Regions from separate parts of the Pandoraea fibrosis genome, predicted to be linked through region 1. Evidence: riboswitches for the same ligand, from Rfam matches in the RefSeq annotation. Region 1 holds a riboswitch; the other holds the start of a gene.

The links. A riboswitch is a leader RNA that binds a small molecule or an ion and turns the genes downstream of it on or off. The one in region 1 is predicted to bind thiamine pyrophosphate.
Region 2: it holds a riboswitch for thiamine pyrophosphate, as region 1 does, so the genes downstream of both, PI93_RS05345 (FAD-dependent oxidoreductase) here and thiC (phosphomethylpyrimidine synthase ThiC) in region 1, are expected to answer to the same signal.

Annotation. Positions count from the first base shown of each region.
Region 1 covers NZ_CP047385.1:2,024,413-2,029,308, forward strand. Annotated here, with positions in the region: gene PI93_RS09080 (hypothetical protein) at 1-299, shown strand, start outside; gene thiC (phosphomethylpyrimidine synthase ThiC) at 443-2,359, opposite strand; TPP riboswitch at 2,433-2,531, opposite strand; gene pdxR (MocR-like pyridoxine biosynthesis transcription factor PdxR) at 2,656-4,215, opposite strand; gene PI93_RS09095 (carboxymuconolactone decarboxylase family protein) at 4,454-4,896, shown strand, end outside.
Region 2 covers NZ_CP047385.1:1,202,269-1,207,164, reverse strand. Annotated here, with positions in the region: gene PI93_RS05355 (thiazole synthase) at 37-882, opposite strand; gene thiS (sulfur carrier protein ThiS) at 884-1,081, opposite strand; gene PI93_RS05345 (FAD-dependent oxidoreductase) at 1,098-2,231, opposite strand; TPP riboswitch at 2,365-2,476, opposite strand; gene PI93_RS05340 (ABC transporter ATP-binding protein/permease) at 2,730-4,517, shown strand; gene PI93_RS05335 (SDR family NAD(P)-dependent oxidoreductase) at 4,628-4,896, shown strand, end outside.

The sequences.
Region 1 (4,896 bases):
ATCAGGCGATGGTGCGATCCGATCTGCCATCCTCGGTCGGACTGGGCACGGACGAGTGGGTCAAGCTCACGCTCGGGATCGAGCAACTCGGTGAGCGTCACTGGGAGATGCGCCACGCGCAGGTGCTCGACGCCGCAGCGCTGCCGGCATCCAACACGCGGTCCTTCACGGCACTGGCGACGTTGATGTCCTCGAAGCCGCCGCACATCGCAACGCAGCGGCTGCGCAACCAGCTCACCATGCGTGGCCTGCCGACGGCGCCGGCTGACGCCACCACCGACGCGTCGGCGCAACGCTAAACGCATCCGATCCGGCGAACGAGGAATCGCCGGCCGTCATCCATGAAAAAACGCGCCCGGTATGACCCGGGCGCGTTGGCATTTCACTGGCGCGAACGGCCTGCGCGCGGCGCGAACGACACGCCGCACGCTGTGGTGTCGCGTCAGGTACGGCGATAGATTTCGGCGCCGCTCTTGACGAACTCGACCGCCTTGACTTCCATGCCTTGCTTGAGTGCCGCTTCGTCGCTAAGGCCTTGCTTGGCGGCATAGTCGCGCACGTCCTGCGTGATCTTCATCGAGCAGAAGTGCGGGCCACACATCGAGCAGAAGTGTGCCACCTTGGCGGAGTCCTTCGGCAACGTTTCATCGTGGAATTCGCGTGCCTTGTCCGGATCGAGACCCAGATTGAACTGGTCTTCCCAACGGAATTCGAAGCGTGCTTTCGACAGCGCGTTGTCGCGAATCTGCGAGCCCGGATGGCCCTTGGCCAGATCGGCGGCGTGCGCGGCGAGCTTGTACGTGATGATGCCTTCCTTCACGTCGTCCTTGTTCGGCAAGCCAAGGTGTTCCTTCGGCGTGACATAGCACAGCATGGCCGTGCCGTACCAGCCGATGGTCGCCGCACCGATGCCCGACGTGATGTGGTCGTAGCCGGGGGCGATGTCCGTCGTCAACGGTCCGAGCGTGTAGAACGGGGCTTCGTCGCAGTACTCCAGCTGGAGATCCATGTTCTCCTTGATGAGCTGCATCGGCACGTGGCCCGGGCCTTCGATCATGACCTGCACGTCGTGCTTCCAGGCGATCTGGGTGAGTTCGCCCAGCGTCTTCAGCTCGGAGAGTTGGGCTTCGTCGTTGGCGTCGTAGATCGAGCCGGGACGCAGGCCGTCGCCGAGCGAGAATGCGACGTCATATGCCTTCATGATTTCGCAGATCTCTTCGAAGTGCGTGTACAGGAAGCTTTCCTTGTGATGGGCGAGGCACCACTTGGCCATGATCGAGCCGCCTCGGCTCACGATACCGGTCATGCGGTTTGCGGTCATCGGCACATACGCGAGGCGCACACCGGCGTGAATCGTGAAGTAATCCACGCCTTGCTCGGCCTGTTCGATGAGCGTGTCGCGGAACATTTCCCACGTCAGTTCTTCGGCCTTGCCGTTCACTTTCTCGAGCGCTTGATAGATCGGCACCGTGCCGATGGGCACCGGGCTGTTGCGCAGAATCCACTCACGCGTCTCGTGGATGTGCTTGCCGGTCGACAGATCCATCACCGTGTCGCCACCCCAGCGGATCGCCCACGTCATCTTGTCGACTTCTTCGCCGATCGACGACGTCACGGCCGAGTTGCCGATGTTCGCGTTGATCTTCACGAGGAAGTTGCGGCCGATGATCATCGGCTCGGATTCCGGGTGATTGATGTTGTTCGGGATGATGGCGCGGCCGCGCGCGATTTCGCTACGCACGAATTCCGGCGTGATCTCGGCGGGAAGGCTGGCGCCGAAGTGCTGACCCGGGTGCTGACGCGAGAGCAGCTTCGCGAGACGCTCGCCCTGCGGACCGGCGTTGCGCACGCTTTCGATGTATTCCTGACGGCGCAGGTTTTCGCGAATGGCGATGTACTCCATTTCGGGCGTGATGATGCCCTGACGCGCGTAGTGCATCTGCGTGACGTTCTTGCCGGCCTTGGCGCGGCGCGGCGTGCGATGCAGGCCCGGGAAGCGCAGGTCGGCGGTGGCGGTGTCGGCGGCACGCTCACGGCCAAACGTCGAGGTCAGGCCCGGCAGCGCTTCGGTGTCGCCACGCTCTTCGATCCAGGCGGCGCGCAGTGCGGGCAGACCGGAGCGGATATCGATGCGGGCGTCGGGATCCGTGTACGGACCGGACGTGTCGTAGACGTAGATCGGCGGGTTCTTCTCGCCGCCAAAGCTCGTTGGCGTGTCGGATTGCGAGATTTCACGCATCGGAACACGCAGGTCGGGGCGCGAGCCGGTGACGTAGATCTTTCGGGAATTCGGCAGCGGTGCGATCGCGGCTTCGTCCACGCGCGCGTTGGCTGAGAGGAACTTCGGATTGGCGTTCATGCAATGTCTCCTGGCGGGGCACGTGTTGACGCCGACAAATTCGGCGCAAAGCGGCTCAGGAGCATGAACGGGGGCGAGGAACTTCTACGCTCCCTGCGCTGGCATTATCCAGATCAGGTTCTAAGGGTATTTCTCACCCACAACTCACGTTGCAGGACCCCTGCGCTAGCTTTGCGGCAACGATACACCGACATGCCCGGCAAACACAAGCACGACGTGTCCCGAAAAACGTGAACGGATGATGGTGCAATGCGGCATGCAGAGTGCCGATACCCACTTCGCTGGCGGGGCTGGCGTCACTTGGCGGCGTGGACTTTGTCATCGTCGTCGAAGGCGCGAGCGAGCCGCTGGGCAACGTCATCGGCCAACGTTTCGGGCACGTTGGTAAAGCTCATCACGAGTGCCGGTGGCAATGGGCGGGTGACGCTGAAGAAGGACAGCGCCCCCGGCGCAATGCCATGTCCGAACGCCGTGCGGCACAACGCGCGATCGTTGCGATGTGTCTCCAGCCAGCCGAGCAAATGCATGCCGCCGGCTTGTTGTGCGAGTTCGATGCGTCCCGGCAGGTGTTGACGCAGCGCCTGCGCGAGCGCCGCGCGGCGCTCGCCATAGAGCTGGCGCATGCGTTTGATGTGGCGGCTGAAGTGTCCCTGGGTAATGAAATCGGTGACAGTCGCCTGTTCGATCCATCCCTGAGTAGGGGAGGCCAGCGACGCGTTGGCGACGAACGCATCGCACAGCGAGGGCGGCACCACCAGATAGCCGAGGCGCAAACCGGGAAACAGCACCTTGCTGAACGATCCGGCGTAGAGCACACGCTCCCCGCCATCCAGACTCTTGAGCGCGGGCAACGGCGCGCCGGTGTAGCGGAATTCGCTGTCGTAGTCGTCTTCGACGATCCAGGCGCCATGCGCCTGCGCCCACGCCAGCAGGGCCAGACGGCGCTCAAGCGGCAGCGTGACGGATAGCGGCGACTGGTGCGACGGGGTGACGACCGCGAGCCGTGCGTCGGGAGCGGTCCGCTCGCCGGCCGCGACGTCGAGTCCCTCCTGATCGACAGGCACCGCCACTAACGTGGCGCCGGTCATCCGAAGTCCCGCCTGTGCGCGGAAATAGCCCGGATCCTCGCACCATATGGCATCGCCCGGGCGCAGCAGCACACGGGCGATCAAGGCTAGCGCGCCCTGATAACCCGCCGTGACGATGATCTGGCCGGGTTCGCAGTGAATGCCGCGTGCAATCGCGAGATAACCGGCAATGGCTTCGCGCAGCGGCGCCCAGCCAATGGCGCTCTGATAATGCAGTCCCTCGGGGGAAAGATGCCGCGCGTGACGTGCCGCGAGGCGTGCCCACAGCTTGCGCGGGAATTCATCGAGGGCGGGCATGCCGTTTTGCAAGGGAAACGGCATGCCGAAAGCATTCAACGGGATGCTGTTGGGGTTTTCGGGCACATCGCGCACGGACGTCGGTGGGCGATTGAACGTATCAGACGTTTCGCTTGGCGAGGCGCGGCTCGATCGGGTGGTGTCGACACGCGGGGGCATCGCTTTCGCGGCGGCCTCGAGCCGTGTGCCCTCCAACTGAGGGTTGACGCGACTCCCGGCGGCACCACGCCCGATCACGAAGCCTTCCGCGACGAGCCGTTCGTAAGCCGCTTCGACCGTGCCGCGCGCCACGCCGAGTTCGCTCGCGAGCGCGCGCGTCGATGGCAATCGGCTCGACGGCGCGAGCTTGCCCGAGAGAATGCCCTCGCGAATGCGCTCGTACAACGCCCGGTAGGTCGGCATGCCCGTAGTTTGCATGGCGTCGGCCAGATGCAGAGCGGCGAGTGCGGGACGGCTGGATGTTTCGGACATGGCGTGATGTCTCGCGTGACTTGATGGGGAAGTCATCCGGCACCGCCCTCCCTGGTGGCCGGCTCGACTGACTTTGGCCTAGCGATTCTATTCGGTTTTGGCTCTTCTGAATGGGACAAGGGGTGCGTATCGTTCAGAAGGTGTCTGGGGTGTGGATGCATCGTCTGCCATGGGATGTGTGATGGCGGCATACCCCGGCTATCTCGGCATTTTTCTGACCTGAAGGGAGATTCGACTCATGCAACGCCTGAACTTCATCAAAGCTTCCTCGCGCCCCTACGAACATCTCGGCACGCTGAGCCGTTACTTCCACGACTGCGGCTTGCCGGACGGGCTGGTGGAACTGGTCTGGCTGCGTGCGTCGCAACTCAACGGCTGCGCGTTCTGCATCGACATGCATGTGACCGACGGGCTGAAAGTGGGGATCGATTCGCGTCGTTTGCATCTGCTCGCCGCCTGGCGCGAGACTGAGCTGTATTCGCCGGCCGAGCGTGCAGCGCTGGCCTGGACGGAGGCGGTCACCAACGTACAGGATGGCCATGTGCCCGACGCCGTTTTCGACGCGCTGCGGGCGCACTACGACGACAAGCAGATCACCGATCTGACGTTTGCGATCGCAACGATCAACGCGTGGAACCGGGTGGCGATCTCGTTCCGCTCGTCGCTGCCGAAAACACCGCA
Region 2 (4,896 bases), 820 kb from region 1:
GAACGAAATCTGAAGCGAAATGCTGGCGAACGGTATTCAGACGCCCGTCTGGTGCCAGAACGGCACGCCGACCACCGGCGTGCTCGCCTCGGCGCTTTCGCGCTCGGCCATCGGGCCGGCGAGCCATGCGGCACGCCCCGCCTTGATCGCTCCGGCAAACGCGCCTGCCATCTCCACCGGTTGCGCGGCGAGCGCCACGGCGGTGTTGAGCAACACGCCGTCGTAGCCCCACTCCATCACCTGACAGGCGTGCGACGGCAGACCGAGACCCGCGTCGACAATCAGCGGCGTATCCGGCAAACGGTCGCGCAGCAACCGCAAACCGTAGGGATTGATCACCCCCTTGCCCGTGCCGATCGGCGCGCCCCACGGCATCAGCGCCTGACAACCGACGTCGAGCAGACGACGGCACAGCACCAGATCTTCCGTGCAATACGGCAACACCTTGAAGCCGTCGCGAATCAGTTGCTCGGCGGCCGTCACCAGACCGAACGGATCGGGTTGGAGCGTGTAATCGTCGCCGATCAGTTCGAGCTTGATCCAGTCGGTCTCGAAGACTTCGCGCGCCATTTGCGCCGTCGTCACCGCTTCCTGTACCGAATGGCAGCCTGCCGTATTGGGCAGCACCGGCACCGCGAGACGACGCAGCGTTTCCCAGAAATGCCCTTCCGAGGCCTGCACCCCGTTGCCCGACAGTTGGCGGCGCAACGCCACCGTCACCATGCCCGGGCGCGCCGCGTCGATGGAATCGTTGAGCGCTTGCAGCGACGGATAGCGCGCCGTGCCCAACAGAAAACGGCTGCCAAAGCGAGTGTCGTACAGCGTGAGCGCGTCACGCGCGCTGCCTGCGGCCACGTTGGCCGATTCGGTGAATGCGTTCATTTCAGCCTCCGGCGACCGGTTGCACGACATCGATCTTGTCGCCCTGCGCGAGCGTGCGCGCCGCGTATTGCGTCTTGGGCACGAATTGCCCATTGATCGCCGCCGCGAACGGCGGCTGCGCGCCGTAGGCGGCAAGCGCCTCGGCCAGCGTCGCCGTCTCGGCCACGCTCAGCGTCTGTTGATTGATATGGATGTCCATCGCGTACAGCTCCCTCTCATGCCTGACGGAACAGGTCCGGCCACGGCCGGCTCGCTCGCCACGTTTCCCAGTCGAACGCGGTCGGTGCAGCGCCCGTCGATTGCATCAATGCCTGCGCCAGCGCGCAAGCCTCTCCCGTGACTGCCGGCGCCAGCAGATAGCCATGCCGGTACAAACCGTTCACTCGCAACAGCCGCGCCCCGTCCCACTGCACACGCGGCAGATGATCGGGCAGCGCGGGGCGGCAGTTGACGTTCAACTCGATAATGCGCGCCTCGCCGAACGCCGGGTTCAGCGAATGCGCCGCCGAGAGCAGTTCGAGCGCCGAGCGCACGGTCATCGGCGACATGTCTTCCGACTCGAGTTCGGTCGCGCCGATCACATACAGATCGTTTTCCTTGGGCGCGATATAGATCGGGTAACGCGGATGCAGCAACCGTACCGGTCGGCGCAGCCCGATACCCGGCGCGTGAATGCGCACCACTTCGCCGCGCACACCGCGCAATCGCGTGAGGACTTCGCGAGCGCCCAACCCACGGCAATCGATGACGAGCCCCGCGTCGGGATAGGCCCCTTCCGCGATCTCCGTATGCCAATGCAGTTCTGCCCCCGCCTTTTCGAGACCGGCCGCCAGTGCGCGCAGCAATTGACGGTTGTCGAGTTGCCCCTCGTTCGGCAGCAGCCAACCTTCCTGAAAACGCCCGGCCAGCGCAGGCTCGACCTCGCCCAATTGCGCACCCGCCACCCGCTCGACGCCACCACGCAGCAATGCCGGCGGGGCATTCGCGCGCATGCGCCGATCGAACATCACGGCTTCGGCACGGTCGGGCTGATGCCACACGACCAGCGTGCCGTTGCGTTGGAAGAAGACAGGCTCGGGCAAGCCATCGATCAGCGACGGCCAGCGCTCGAGACCGGCCGCGCCCATCTCGACGATGCTCGGCTCCGCCACGGCGGCCTCGGCCAGCGGCGCGAGCATGGCAGCCGCGACCCAGCCGGCGGCAGACGATCCGTCGGCGTCACCCCGCTCATACAGCGCCACGCGCACGCCGGCGCGAACCAGTTGCCAGGCCAGAAGACGGCCGGATAGCCCGCCGCCGAGGATGGCGACGTCGGGACGAGAAGCCGAACGGAGTGTCGTGGCGCTCATACGCGCATGGCCGCGCAAGCCGTCACGGCGCGCAGGCAATCAGGGGAATACGAAGGAATCGGTGGAAGGCAGCGCATGGGGTCCTTTCCTCATGAAAGCAAAAGGACGAAACGGTGTTGGACACCTTACCCCACTGGAGGAGTCGGAAACTTCCCACGCCGGTATTACCCGGGTCGGGTGCAAAGGGTCTCTCTCAGCCCCGTGACGTCGTTACGCATGGTCACGGAGCACCCCTGTTTCGCCCGCAGCCATTACAACATAGATGCCGACGCCCGTGCAAGCTGGGTTCCCGGCCGGTTACACGCCCGTTGCGTCTCGTTTTTCGACGAATCTCCCGGGCCTTGTAACAACACGTAAACTGAAATTCGGTGTGACGCGAGTTTCAGGGCGCAATTCGTGCAACGCAGCATCGGGAACTGAGGTCAAATGAGCCGTCGTCCCCCATCACACATTGCACCACTGCGGCAGTGCCGCCAGACGATCATGGTCCACACGCCGATGTCCCCCCAATCGCCCGAGGTGCCCCCGCCCGGCGACCCCGTCGCCACCCCGGCGCCCAAGCCGCCGAAGCACCCTACGGCCTGGCAATTGATCCGGCCTTACTGGGTCTCGGAGAAACGTTGGGAGGGGCGCCGATTGCTGGCGCTCGTTGTGGCGCTGAATCTGGCGGTCGTGTTCATCAACGTGCGCCTGAACGCGTGGAACGCCGGCTTTTACGACGCCCTCGACAAGCGCGACTGGCCTGTCTTCAAGTCGTCGCTCGCCGAATTCGCGATCCTTGCCTTCAGCTTCATCATCATCGCCACGTTCCGCACCTACTTCCGCCAGATGCTCGAAATCCGCTGGCGGCAATGGGTAACCGATACGAACCTGTCGAAGTGGTTCACCCGTCAGGCGTATTACCGCATCGAGCGCGACCATCTCGCCGACAACCCCGACCAACGTATTTCGGAAGATATCCGCACGTTGGTCAACTCGTCGCTGGCGCTGTCGCTCGACTTGCTGACGACGCTCGTCTCGCTGTTCTCGTTCATCACGATTCTCTGGACGATCTCCGGCGCAGTATCGTTCCTGCTCGGCGGCATGAACATCACTATCCCGGGCTACATGGTCTGGGTTGCGGCGCTTTATGCCGTCGTAGGCTCGTTTTTCATCTTCAAGGTCGGCCGTCCGCTCGTGGGCCTTAGCTACCGGCAGCAACAGGTGGAAGCCGATTTCCGTTTTCTGCTGGTGCGTTTGCGCGAATCGGCCGAGCAGGTCGCGCTCTATCGCGGCGAAGGCGCCGAACTGTCTCGTCTGAAGTCGGCGTTTGGCGCAGTGCGCGAGAACTGGTGGCAAATCATGGTCGTAACGAAGCGCCTGATCTTCGCCAACTCGATTTACGCGCAGATCGCCATCGTCTTCCCGATCATGGCGGCGGCCCCTCGCTACTTCGCGGGCGCGTTCACCCTCGGCGTGCTCATGCGAATCATCGACGCCTTCGGGCAGGTCAGCGACGGCTTTTCGTGGTTCGTGAACAGCTTCGCGACACTGGCCGACTGGAAAGCGACGATCAATCGTCTGCGCGAATTCACGCGCGTGATCGACGAGCCACCACAGCAACCCCATGCAGGCGCCATCTCGGTCGTGACAGCGAACAGTTCGTCCGCTCCCGGGTATGCGGCGACCGATCTGCATCTGGCGCTTCCCAATGGCGTACCGCTCGCAGCCGCCGGAACGTTCGCGTTCACACCGGGTTCCCACTGGCTCATTCGCGGCCGTTCGGGTTGCGGCAAAAGCACCTTGTTGCGCGCCCTCGCGGGTCTTTGGCCCTTCGGCAGCGGGCGCATCGACGTCCCCGCCAACGCCCGCGTGCTGTTCCTCTCGCAACAGAGCTATCTGCCCATCGACACCTTGAAGGCCGCACTGGCGTTCCCCTCGCCGCCCGACACGTTCAGCGACGCCGAGTGCCGTGACGCGCTCGCCGCCGTCAACATGGACCAATACGCGAGCGAGTTGTCAACGCCCGCCCACTGGGCACGACGGCTCTCGGGCGGGGAACAGCAACGGCTCGCCGCGGCGCGTGCGTTGCTCCAGAAGCCCGATTACCTGTTCCTCGACGAGGCCACCAGCGCACTCGACGTGGAGACCGAAGAGGCCGTGTACGAAGCGTTGCATGCGCGTTTGCCCAACACGGCGATGGTGAGTGTGGCGCACCGCGAGACCCTCGGCCGCTTCCATCAACACACCATGACGTTGCGGGCCACCGGCGACGTCGAACCCTCACAGGTGGCGGGCGCCGCGTAGCAGGCGCGCACGCCAATTCATTCACTTCCTAAATAATATTGACGCGCCTGTCCCGGCGCACGAGGGCTTTGGCATAATCACGGGCACCCTTTGCCTGACTCGGCCTCATCGTGACCACCCCCGCTTCCTTGTCCGGCCAGTCTCACCGACGCGCCGGACGCACTATCGTCGTAACCGGCGCCGCTTCCGGCATCGGTGCGGCCATCGCCCGCCGGCTTGCCGGCCCGGAAACTCACCTGTTACTCCATACCCGCGGGGCTTCTGACGAGAGTCAGGCGCGTCTCGCCGAGGTACGTCGCGCCTGCGAGGCGCTCGGCGCGCAGTGCGCCGTCTGGTTCGGCGACCTCGCCGAGACCTCTGCCGCCACACGGTTGATCGA